Regions from separate parts of the Streptomyces sp. NPDC059989 genome, predicted to be linked through region 2. Evidence: riboswitches for the same ligand, from Rfam matches in the RefSeq annotation. Region 2 holds a riboswitch; each other region holds the start of a gene.

Region 1 (3,807 bases), on a different contig from region 2:
CAGCGGGCGTTGGAACGGCCCGCCTGCTCGGTCGGGTAGAAGTTGATGTCCACCACGCGGTCGAGGAACGTGACCGCGGTGCGGACGGTCTCGTCGATCCGCTCCCAGTCGATCTCGCGACCGTCCGCCGTGTCGATGACGAACGCGCCCAGGTTGACCGAGCCGAGGTTGCAGACGGCCGTCTCGCCGTCGTTGGTGACCTCGATGATCTCGGTGCAGAGGTTGGAGGAGTGGACGACCGTGCCCGGCTCGGCGGTCTGGTTCGCCGTGCGGTTGGAGGCGTCCTTGAAGGTCATCCAGCCCTGGCCGGTCTGCGCGAGGGTGCGCATCATCCGGCCGTACAGGTCGCGGGCCGGCATGGTCTTGCGGGCCAGGCCCGACTCCTCGGCCTTGCGGTAGGCGGCGTCGAACTCGTCGCCCCACAGGTCGACCAGCTCGGGCACGTCGGCCGGGGAGAACAGCGACCAGTCGGCGTCCGCGTTCACGCGGCGCATGAACTCGTCCGGCACCCAGTGCGCCAGGTTCAGGTTGTGCGTACGGCGCTGGTCCTCACCGGTGTTGTCGCGGAGCTCCAGGAACTCCTCGATGTCCGCGTGCCAGGTCTCCAGGTAGACGGCGGCGGCGCCCTTGCGGCGCCCGCCCTGGTTCACGGCGGCGACGGAGGCGTCGAGGGTCTTCAGGAACGGCACGATGCCGTTGGAGTGGCCGTTCGTACCGCGGATCAGCGAACCGCGGGCGCGGATGCGGGAGTACGAGAGGCCGATGCCGCCGGCGTGCTTCGACAGGCGCGCGACCTGGTGGTAGCGGTCGTAGATCGAGTCGAGCTCGTCCAGCGGGGAGTCCAGCAGGTAGCAGGAGGACATCTGCGGGTGCCGGGTGCCGGAGTTGAAGAGCGTGGGGGACGACGGCAGGTAGTCGAGGCGGCTCATCAGCCGGTACAGCGAGGCCACTTCCTCGACGGCCGCGATGCTGTCGTCCTCGGCGAGGCCGCAGGCCACGCGCAGCATGAAGTACTGCGGGGTCTCGATGACCTGGCGGGTGATGGGGTGGCGCAGCAGGTAGCGACTGTGCAGGGTGCGCAGGCCGAAGAAGCCGAACCGGTCGTCCGCGCCCTCGGCGAGGGTGTGCTCCACCAGCGAGTCCAGGCGGGCCGCGTGGGTCCGTACGAACTCGGCCGTGCGGTCGGCGATGAGCCCTTCGCGGTGGCCGACCTCGACCGAGGCGGAGAAGGAGGTGGAGCCCTGGCCGACGGCCTCGTCGCGCACGGCCAGCGTCAGCAGGCGGGCGGCGAGCCGGGAGTACGCCGGGTCCTCGGAGATCAGCCCGGCGGCGGCCTCCGTGGCGAGCCCGCGCAGCTCGGCCTCGTCGGCGGCCGCGCTGCGGCCGCGCAGCGCGGCGGCGGCGACCCGGCCGGGGTCGGTGTCGGGGAGGTCGGCCGTCAGCTCGGTGAGGGTACGCAGCAGCGTGGCCCCCGGGCCCTCGGTGTTGTCGCCAGAAGTGGACTCGGCGCGCGGTGCGGAAGGCGCGATGGTCACGGCGGGAGCTCTCCCTCGCTCGGCCGGCCGTCGGCGGGGCGCGAGCGGGCGCATGCGGGCGTGGCAGGAACGCGTACACCGCATGGCGTCCACCGGCCCAACCGCGAGGCCCGGACGTATCGGCACCCGGTTCGGTCGAGCCGGGCGCGCTGTCGGCAGGTCTTCGGACTTGCGCGTACACCAATGGGTGTACTTCATACCGTTGCGGGACAGTTCCGGATTCACACCGGATTCCCCTGCGGCGACAGCAGCCATGAGCATACATGTGGGGGGCCGTTGATGCGCGACCCCCCACATGTAGTGTCGGCGTGGCTACAGCGCGAGCCGATACGTCAGCAGGGTCAGGCCTTCGATCGGGGCCCAGTCCCGCTCGGGAGTGCGTACGAAGCCCAGCCGCGCGTAGATCCGGTGGGCGCCGGCCATGCTGCGCTGGGTGGACAGCACGATCGCGGTGACGCCCTCGACGGCCCGAGCCCGGTCGATGCACGCCCGCACCAGGGCCTCGCCGGCGCCCCGGCCGCGCCCCTCCCGGGCCACGGCGAGCATCCGGAACTCGGCCTCGTCCGGCCCGGCGATATCGCAGAGCGGACTCCCGGGCGCGGCGAAGGTGACGCCGCCCAGGATCCGGCCGTCCTGCTCGGCGACGAGCACCTCGGCCTCGGCGGCCCGCCCCGCCACGTCCCGCAGCACGTTCAGGTAGTGGTCGTCCTCGTTGAAGTCCAGATGCCCGTCGGCGAGGTAGGCCTGCGCCGTGATCTCGCCCAGCTCCGCGTACTCGGCGGCCCGCACCGCCCTGATCACCATGTCCATGCGGTCGAGTGTGCCGGACGGGTGTCGGTGCCCGGCGCTATCGTCGGATACAGCACCGTCGAGGAAGGCGAGCGAGGCATGGCCGTCATGACCGAACATCCCCACCTGTCGACCGAGTCCTTCGAGCACCTGGCCCGTATAGCCGCCCGCGAGGAAGAAGGGCTGCGACTGGAATTCATCGGTGGGGTACTGAGGAGCAAGGCCATGCCGGACGGGGACCACGGGCGGATCATTCTGTGGCTGACCCGGATCTGTATGCAGCACCACCCGGACTTCTGGCTGCACCCAGGGCAGGGGATCAAGGCGGAACACTACCGGGAGGGTCGTGCCATTCCGGACGGGGTTCTGGCGCACGAGGACGCGTTCGTCGGACAGGGTGACTGGGTGGATCCGGGCCCGATCCTGATGGCCGTCGAGGTGACCTCGTGGGACTCCGACACCGAACAGCGCGACCGGGTCGAGAAGCCGCGCGCTTACGCGGAGACCGGTATCCCCGTCTACCTGCTCATCGACCGGCTCAAGTGCCAGGTTCTCGTCCACAGCGACCCGGATGGCGGCCGTTACGAGACCGTGCGCACCGTTCCTTTCGGTAAGGAAGTCAAGCTCCCCGACCCCGTCGGCATCACCCTCCAGACCGAGCCCCTCAAAGACTGGGTGCGCTGAGCACGCCGAAGGGCCCCGCCGGGCGGCGGGGCCCTTCGTATGCGCTCAGCAGCAGCGGAAGCCCTCGCGGGGATCCGCCTCGCGGGCGTCCGTGCGGGCGCGTTCGAACTCCCGGCGGCTCGGGACCTCCGCGTCCGGGTCGTGGGAGCGGGCGTGGGCGACGTACCGGTCGTAGGCCGCCTCGCCCGAGAACTCCCGTAGGTAGAACCGGGCCCTCGCCAGCGTGCCGCGCAGGCTCATCAGGCCACCGGCTCCTTCGCGCGGCCGCCGCCCGAGTCGAGGCCGGCCGCGGTGAGCTCCGCCTTCTCCTCGGCGGTCGGGATCAGCCCGGCCGGGGCGATGATCTTCGACTCGGTCCACGGGACCTCGGAGAGCTTCACGGACTCCGGGCTGCCGATGGCCTTGAAGCAGGTCCGGGCCGCGTCCGCCAGCACGATGATGATCAGGATCGCGAACAGCGCGGACAGCGCGCCGTCCACCGTGGCGTTGGTGACCACGGTGTGCATGTCGTCCATGTTCTTCGCGGGCGGCAGTACCTTCCCGGCGTCGATCCCGCTCTGGTACTTGTCGCGCTGCGCGAAGAAGCCGACCTTCACGTCCTCCGAGAAGATCTTCTGGTAGCTCGCGGTGAGCGTGACGGCCACGTCCCACGCCAGCGGAACACCCGTCACCCAGGCCCACTTCAGCCGGCCGGACTTGACCAGCAGCGTGGTGCAGACGGCCAGGGCCACCGCCGCGAGCAGCTGGTTCGCGATGCCGAACAGCGGGAAGAGCTGGTTGATGCCGCCCAGCGGGTCCT
Region 2 (3,807 bases):
CTTCGCGCAGACCCGGAAGGGCCGTCGTACCGCCCCAGATCTGGCGGGCGCGCAGGATCGCGAGGACCAGGTTGACGCGGGCCGCACCCGTCGGGGCGCCGCCGAGCACGTGCAGGCCGTCGCGGATCTGGGCGTCCTTGACCTCGCACAGCCAGCCGTCGACGTGGAGCAGGAAGTCGTCGAAGCCGTCGTCGTCCGGGCGCTCCTCCAGACCCAGGTCGTGGTCGAGCTTCGCCGCCTGGATCAGGGTCCAGATCTGCGCGCGGATGGCCGGCAGCTTGGCCGGGTCCATCGCGGAGATCTGGGCGTACTCGTCCAGGTGCTGCTCCAGGCGCGCGATGTCGCCGTACGACTCCGCGCGGGCCATCGGCGGCACCAGGTGGTCGACGAGCGTGGCGTGCACGCGGCGCTTGGCCTGCGTGCCCTCGCCCGGGTCGTTGACCAGGAAGGGGTAGATCAGGGGGAGGTCGCCGAGCGCGGCGTCGGGCGCGCAGGACGCCGACAGGCCGGCGTTCTTGCCCGGGAGCCATTCGAGGTTGCCGTGCTTGCCCAGGTGGATCATCGCGTCGGCGCCGAAGCCGCCGTCCTCCGCGCGTGCCTGGATCCAGCGGTACGCGGCCAGGTAGTGGTGCGACGGAGGCAGGTCCGGGTCGTGGTAGATCGCGATCGGGTTCTCGCCGAAGCCGCGCGGCGGCTGGATGAGGATGAGGAGGTTCCCGCGGCGCAGGGCCGCCAGGACGATGTCCCCCTCCGGGTTCGCCGAGCGGTCCACGAACATGTTGCCGGGGGCCTCGCCCCAGTGCTCCTCGACGCTCTCGCGCAGCTCGGCGGGAAGCTCGGCGAACCAGCGCCGGTAGTCGGCGGCCGGGATGCGGACCGGGTTGCGGGCCAGCTGCTCCTCGGTCAGCCAGTCCTGGTCGTGGCCGCCGGCCTCGATCAGGGCGCGGATCAGCTCGTCGCCGTCGCCCGAGACCAGGCCGGGGATCTGGTCGGCGGGGCCGAAGTCGTAGCCGCCGGCGATGAGGGTGCGCAGCAGCTCCACGGCGCTGGCCGGGGTGTCGAGACCGACCGCGTTGCCGATGCGGGAGTGCTTGGTGGGGTACGCGGAGAGGACGAGGGCGACCTTCTTGTCGCGGCGCTCGATGTGGCTGAGGCGGGCGTGGCGTACGGCGATCCCCGCGACCCGCGCGGCCCGCTCGGGGTCGGCAACGTAAGCGGGCAGGCCGTCCTCGTCGAGCTCCTTGAAGGAGAACGGGACGGTGATCAGGCGGCCGTCGAACTCGGGCACGGCGACCTGGGTGGCGGCGTCGAGGGGGGACAGGCCCTCGTCGTTCTCCTCCCAGGTGCTGCGGGAACCGGTGAGGCACAGGGCCTGGAGGATCGGCACGCCGAGGGCGGCGAGGGCGCCCGCGTCCCAGGACTCGTCGTCCCCGCCCGCGGAGGCGGTGGCGGGGCGGGTGCCGCCGGCCGCGAGGACGGTCGTGACGATGGCGTCGACGCCCTCCAGCGCGGCCAGGAGCTCCGGCTCCGGGGTGCGGAGGGAGGAGACGTAGAGGGGGAGCGCCTGCGCGTCCTTGGCCTCGATGGCCTCGCACAGGGTGTGCACGAAGGCGGTGTTCCCGCTCATCTGGTGGGCGCGGTAGTAGAGCACGGCGACCTTGGGGCCGGTGGTGTGCTGCGCGGTGCGCTCCAGGGGGCCCCAGGTGGGGGCGCCGGCGGGGGGCTCGAAGCCGTGGCCGGTGAGCAGGACCGTGTCCGAGAGGAAGCGGGCCAGCTGGTCGAGGTTGGCGGGGCCGCCGTGGGCGAGGTAGCCGTGCGCTTCGGCGGCGATGCCGATGGGGACCGTGGAGGCCTCCATCAGCTGGGCGTCCGGGGCCTGTTCGCCGGTCAGGACCACGACCGGGCGGGTCTGGCCGGGGGCGAGGAGCAGGTCGAGGCCCTCCTGCCAGGCGCGGAGCCCGCCGAGGAGGCGTACGACGACCAGGTCGACTCCGTCGAGGAGGCCGGGGAGGTCGTCGAGGGGAAGGCGGGAGGGGTTCGCGAACCGGTACGGGACGGGGGCGTCCCCCGTGTTCGCTGCGCGAGCGCTGAGCAGATCGGTGTCGGACGTCGACAGCAGCAGGATCATGCGGCGGCAGGCCTTCCTCGGGGTTTCCGCGCCCCGGGCAGTGAGGACAGCGGGAGTTCCTGACTCACCCTTTGGCCGTTGGCTGCCGGGTTCACAGTGGCGGGACCGCGCCGGACTTCCACCGGGCTTCCTCCCATGTCGCCGTCCTCGGCGACGGCGGGCCGTGTGGTCCGCCGGAAGGTCATCTTAGGGGGCCCTTTCCCTGGCCGGGAGTGGGGGTGGTCTGGGGGCGGCGCCGTTGCCGGGGCTCTGCCGGTGCGTTCGCACTGGCGTGGACGGGCGGATTCGGCTGCGGCGCCGTCGCCGGGGCTCTGCCCCGGGCCCCGCGCCTCAAACGCCGGCGGGGCTGAAAAGACCTGGGGCTCCGCCCCAGACCCCGCGCCTCAAACGCCGGCGGGGCTGGATATGGCCGACGTAGGGCTGGATGTGGCCGGCTTGGTGCTGGATGTGGCCGGCGTGGTGCTGGAGGTGGCCCGCGTGGGGCTGGAGGTGGCCCGCGTGGGGCTGGAGGTGTGGGGCGGGCACGCCTTGGATGGGGCGGCCGGCGGGGGTGGATGTGGCTGGTCGGGAGGGGTGGGGTGGTGACGGACACAGGTCGGGGGAGGGGAATCGTGGGTATGCTCGCCGCCATGCCCCAGCCCCCTTCCGACGCAGTGCGGGACGAGCCCGTCATACGGGAGCGCGGCGACGCCTGCCCCGGCGCCCTGCGCCTGCACGCGGCCGACGACGGGTTCCTGGCGCGGGTCCGGATTCCCGGCGGGCTGCTCGACGCCGCGCAGGCCGCCGCGCTGGCGGAGGCCGCGGATTGGTTCGGGGACGGGTACCTGGAGCTGACCTCGCGCGGGAACGTGCAGCTGCGCGGGCTTTCCGACGGTTGCGGTGGCGAGTTGGCCGAACTGCTCGGCGCCGCCGGGCTGCTGCCCCGGCCGAGCCACGAGCGGATCCGGAACATCGTCGCCAGCCCGCTGGCCGATCCGGCCCCGGTGCGCGCCCTGGACCGGGCGCTGTGCGCCGAGCCGAAGGCCGCCGCGCTGTCCGGCCGGTTCCTGTTCGCCGTCGACGACGGGCGAGGGGACGTGGCCGCCCTCGACCCCGACGTGACCCTGCTCGCGCAGCCCGGCGGCCGGGTGCTCGTTCGGCTCGGTGCGGCGCCGGCCGCCGTCGAGGTGGCCGCCGCCGATGCCGCGGCCGCCGGCCTGGAGGCCGCCCTCCACTTCCTCGACGCCGCGGCCGCCGCCGGGACGCGGGCCTGGCGGATCGCCGAGCTGCCCCCCGAACACGCCCTGGACGTCGAGGAGTTCGCCGCACGGCTGGAGAGTGCCGGAATTCGTGCGCGGTATGTTCCCGACGCCCCCCGTCCGTACGCGGACCCGCCCGCGCCCGGCGTGCACGCGGGCGCGCTCTGCGTCCTGATCCCCCTCGGCCGGCTCGACACCGCGCAGTGGCGGCAGCTGCCCGGCGATCTGCGGATCACACCGTGGCGCAGCATCGTCGTCACCGACACCGCCGCCCGTCCCGCCGGGCTCGTCACCTCGCCCGACAGCCCCTGGGAGTCCGTCACCGCCTGCACCGGCCGGCCCGGCTGCGCCAAGTCCCTGGCCGACGTACGCGCCGACGCGCGGGCCGTCGCCGAGCGGACGCGGGGCCCCCTGCCCGTGCACTGGTCCGGCTGCGAACGC
Region 3 (3,807 bases), on a different contig from region 2:
TGGTCAGGGATTCCGGGTCGCGGGGGCCCGGGGCCGTCGGGGACAGGAAGCCGTGGGCGCGCAGGAAGGCCGTCACCGCCGGGGACCACGCCTGGCGCAGGCCCGCCTCGGCCAGGAGCGCCGGGTCCGAGAGCAGGGCGGTGACCGGGCCCGTGCGGATGCCGGACGGGGTGAGGACCGCCGCGTCGTCGGCCCAGCGGACCGCCAGGTCCACGTCGTGGGTCGCCATCACCACCGTCGTGCCGGCCGACCGCAGCCCGGCCAGGACGGCCAGCAGCCGCTCCTGCCCGTCCGGGTCCAGCCCGGCCGTCGGCTCGTCCAGGATCAGCACCCGCGGAGCCATCGCCACCGCCCCCGCGATCGCCGCCCGCTTGCGCTGCCCGTAGGAGAGCAGGTGCGTCGGTCGGTTCCGCAGCGCCGTGATGTCCAGCGCGGCCAAGGCCGCGTCCACGCGCTCGCGGACCTCCGCCACCGGCAGGCCCAGGTTCATCGGGCCGAAGGACACGTCCTGTTCCACCGAGGCCGCGAACAGCTGGTCGTCCGGGTCCTGGACCACCAGCTGGACCGCCGTCCGCAGCCGGGTCAGGCCCGCGCGGTCGTAGGACACCGTCGCGCCGTCCAGGTGCAGCGCGCCCGAGCCCGGCCGCAGGCCCCCGCTCAGCAGCCGCATCAGGGTGGTCTTGCCGCTGCCGTTGCGGCCCAGCAGGACCAGTGCCCGGCCCTCGGCGATCCCGAAGTCGACGCCCGACAGCACGGCGGGGCCGTCCTCGTACGCGTAGCCCGCGCCCACCAGTTCCACCAACGGCCTCACAGGTACAGCTCCTTCAGTACGAGGGTCACGGCCGTCAGGGCCGCCGGCAGCGCCGCGGACGCGGCCAGGAACCGCCAGGACAGGGTCGCCTCCGGTACGAGCACTTGCAGCGTGCCGTCATAGCCGCGCCCGGCCAGGCCCGCCTGGAGCCGCGCCGCGCGGTCGAAGGCCCGTACGAACGAGGTCGCGGCGAGCCCGGCCAGCGAACGCCACGCCGCCGCCCGCCCGGTGGTGCCCAGGCGGGCCGCCTGCGCCTGGCGGACGCGGGCGAGGGAGTCGAGCAGCAGGAACCCGATCCGGTACATCACCAGGGCCACGTCGACCACCGGAGCCGGCACCCCCGCCCGGACCAGCCGCGGCAGCACGTCCGAGACCGGGGTGGTGAAGGCGAACAGCAGCACGCCGAGCGAGGCCGCCGAGGTGCGCAGCAGCAGCTCGACGGCGTGCCGGGGGCCGTCGGGGGCCCATGCGATCCACCCCTCGGGGCCGCCCACCGCGAACAGCAGCGGCAGCGCCCCGGTGAAGCAGAAGCCGAGCGGGATCCGGAAGGCCCGCCACAGCTGCCGCCCCGGCACCCCGGCGGGCCCCAGGAGCACGGCGAGGGTGGCGGCGGCGACCAGCGGCCCGCCGGGCCACGGCGGCAGGCACACCGCGGTGACCGTCAGCCCGATCCCCAGCAGGGCCTTCTCCAGCGGGTGGCGGTGGCGCCAGCGGCTGCTGTGTGCCGCCGCGTCGATCGGCAGCACCGCCTACGACTCCGTGGCGGACGGGGTCGCGGCCGCGGCGGCCGCCGCACCCTGGCGGCGGCCCTTGCGGACGCCGAAGTAGTACGCGAGCACGCCCGCGCCCAGAGCCGCCTGGAGGGCGAACAGGGCCGACTCCACCTCCCCGGAGGGGGGTTCGTACAGCGGCGAGAACCACGGCTCGTAGTCCGGCTTCAGCTCGGTGATGGCCGACTCCGCCTGCGCGTCGGCGCCGGTGAACGGCTCCTCCTTGTCGTCGCCCAGCCCCAGTGCGAGCGGGAGCACGGCCAGCGCCGCGACGAGGAGCAGCAGCAGGGTGTTGATCTTCGCGTTCCTGGTCATCAGACCGCCGCCTCCTGCTTCGACTTGCCCGAGGTGAGCTTCGCGACGCCGAGCCGGACCAGGTCCGACTTGCTCGACTGCATCAGCAGCCGCATCACGAGCACGGTCAGCAGGCCCTCGCTCACCGCGAGCGGGATCTGGGTGAGCGCGAAGATCTCACTGAACTTCACGAGCGAGCCCGTGAATCCGGTGGCCGCGTCGGGGAAGGCCAGCGCCAGCTGGACGGAGGTGACGCAGTAGGTGACCAGGTCGGCGAAGAAGGCGCCGCAGAACACGGCCACCATCAGCGGGGCGTTGGACTTCCGCAGCAGCCGGTAGATCCCGTAGCCCGCCCAGGGCCCGGCGATCGCCATCGAGAAGACGTTGGCGCCGAGGGTGGTGAGCCCGCCGTGCGCCAGCAGCAGCGCCTGGAAGAGCAGGGTGATCGTGCCGAGCACCGCCATGATCGGCGGCCGGAAGAGGATCGCCCCCAACCCCGTACCGGTGGGGTGGGAGCAGCTGCCCGTCACGGAGGGGATCTTCAGCGCGGACAGGACGAACGTGAACGCCCCGGACGCTCCGAGCAGCAGGGTGCTCTCCGGGTTGGCCTTCACCTCGCGGGTGAGGGCGCGCACACCGTGTACGACAAAGGGAGCGGACGCGGCGCCCCAGGCGACCGCGTGCAAAGGGGGCAGAAACCCCTCGGCTATATGCATGAGTGGGGAGACCTCTCCAGCACCTCGTGGATGGACAACGCGCCCCGGCCGGTCTCCTGGCTCACGGGTACTGATGCCCGGTCTCCGCCTTCCCGGGGCCGTGCGGTCTCCCGCGCGGGCCCAGTGGCTTCCCGTTGGGGGTCCCTCCCGGACGGAGTCCGGGGGAGATGGAGCCGTACTTCCCGATCACAGTGGCGAGGGCCGCACCGGTTTCCCACCGGTTTCCCGAACACCAAGGCCCGATGACCCTAGTCGGCCGTGCGGATGGGTAACAACTCGGGCGCGAGCCGTAGTCGTCCCGGCGGGTCCCCGGACGGGCGCCGCCCGGTGGCGGCGCGGGCCCGCCCCGCGGAGGCTGAGGGAGTGGCTGCCGACTACTCGTACCCGGACCTGACCGCCGTCTACGTGAACTGCACGCTCAAGCGCTCGCCCGAGACCAGCAACACCGAGGGCCTGATCGACAAGAGCCGCGCGGTCATGCACGCGGCCGGCGTCCGCACCTCGCTCATCCGCGCCGTCGACCACGACATCGCGACGGGCGTCTGGCCGGACATGACCGAGCACGGCTGGGAGAGCGACCAGTGGCCGGTCCTCTACAGCCAGATCATGGACGCCGACATCCTCGTGCTGTGCGGCCCGATCTGGCTCGGCGACAACAGCTCCGTGATGAAGCAGGTCATCGAGCGGCTCTACGCCTGCTCCTCGCTCCTGAACGAGCAGGGCCAGTACGCCTACTACGGGCGCGTCGGCGGCGCGCTGATCACCGGCAACGAGGACGGCGTCAAACACTGCGCCATGAACGTCCTCTACAGCCTCCAGCACCTCGGCTACGCGATCCCGCCCCAGGCCGACGCGGGCTGGATCGGCGAGGCCGGACCCGGGCCCTCCTACCTCGACCCGGGCTCGGGCGGCCCCGAGAACGACTTCACCAACCGGAACACCACCTTCATGTCGTGGAACCTGATGCACCTGGCCGCCCTGCTCAAGCGCGCGGGCGGCATCCCGGCGCACGGGAACCAGCGCTCGCTGTGGGACGCCGGCTGCCGCTTCGACTCCCCCAACCCCGAGCACCGCTAGGCCGTCTCCCCTCAGACCGCCGGAACCTCCGCCAGCGCCGACTCCAGGCGGGCCGGCAGCGGCCGGGCGTTCATCCGGCGGCAGCTCGCCGAGGCCTCCTCCAGCAGCGCCCGGGCTGCCGCCGCGTCCCCCGAGGCGA

Evidence for each region. Region 2 has a riboswitch for cobalamin ahead of cobN (cobaltochelatase subunit CobN). Riboswitches for the same ligand answer to the same signal wherever they lie in the genome.
Region 1: another riboswitch for cobalamin. It lies ahead of ACFWBN_RS06300 (ribonucleoside-diphosphate reductase subunit alpha); the one in region 2 lies ahead of cobN (cobaltochelatase subunit CobN).
Region 3: another riboswitch for cobalamin. It lies ahead of ACFWBN_RS21105 (energy-coupling factor ABC transporter permease); the one in region 2 lies ahead of cobN (cobaltochelatase subunit CobN).

Annotation. Positions count from the first base shown of each region.
Region 1 is NZ_JBHWUO010000005.1:52,548-56,354, forward strand. It holds gene ACFWBN_RS06300 (ribonucleoside-diphosphate reductase subunit alpha) at 1-1,535, opposite strand, end outside; cobalamin riboswitch at 1,672-1,806, opposite strand; gene ACFWBN_RS06305 (GNAT family N-acetyltransferase) at 1,848-2,345, opposite strand; gene ACFWBN_RS06310 (Uma2 family endonuclease) at 2,424-3,008, shown strand; gene ACFWBN_RS06315 (YbdD/YjiX family protein) at 3,054-3,248, opposite strand; gene ACFWBN_RS06320 (carbon starvation CstA family protein) at 3,248-3,807, opposite strand, start outside.
Region 2 is NZ_JBHWUO010000026.1:11,389-15,195, reverse strand. It holds gene cobN (cobaltochelatase subunit CobN) at 1-2,128, opposite strand, end outside; cobalamin riboswitch at 2,161-2,319, opposite strand; gene ACFWBN_RS23270 (cobalamin biosynthesis protein CobG) at 2,758-3,807, shown strand, end outside.
Region 3 is NZ_JBHWUO010000022.1:94,978-98,784, reverse strand. It holds gene ACFWBN_RS21120 (ATP-binding cassette domain-containing protein) at 1-811, opposite strand, end outside; gene cbiQ (cobalt ECF transporter T component CbiQ) at 808-1,557, opposite strand; gene ACFWBN_RS21110 (energy-coupling factor ABC transporter substrate-binding protein) at 1,561-1,896, opposite strand; gene ACFWBN_RS21105 (energy-coupling factor ABC transporter permease) at 1,896-2,591, opposite strand; cobalamin riboswitch at 2,620-2,867, opposite strand; gene ACFWBN_RS21100 (flavodoxin family protein) at 2,955-3,668, shown strand; gene ACFWBN_RS21095 (BTAD domain-containing putative transcriptional regulator) at 3,680-3,807, opposite strand, start outside.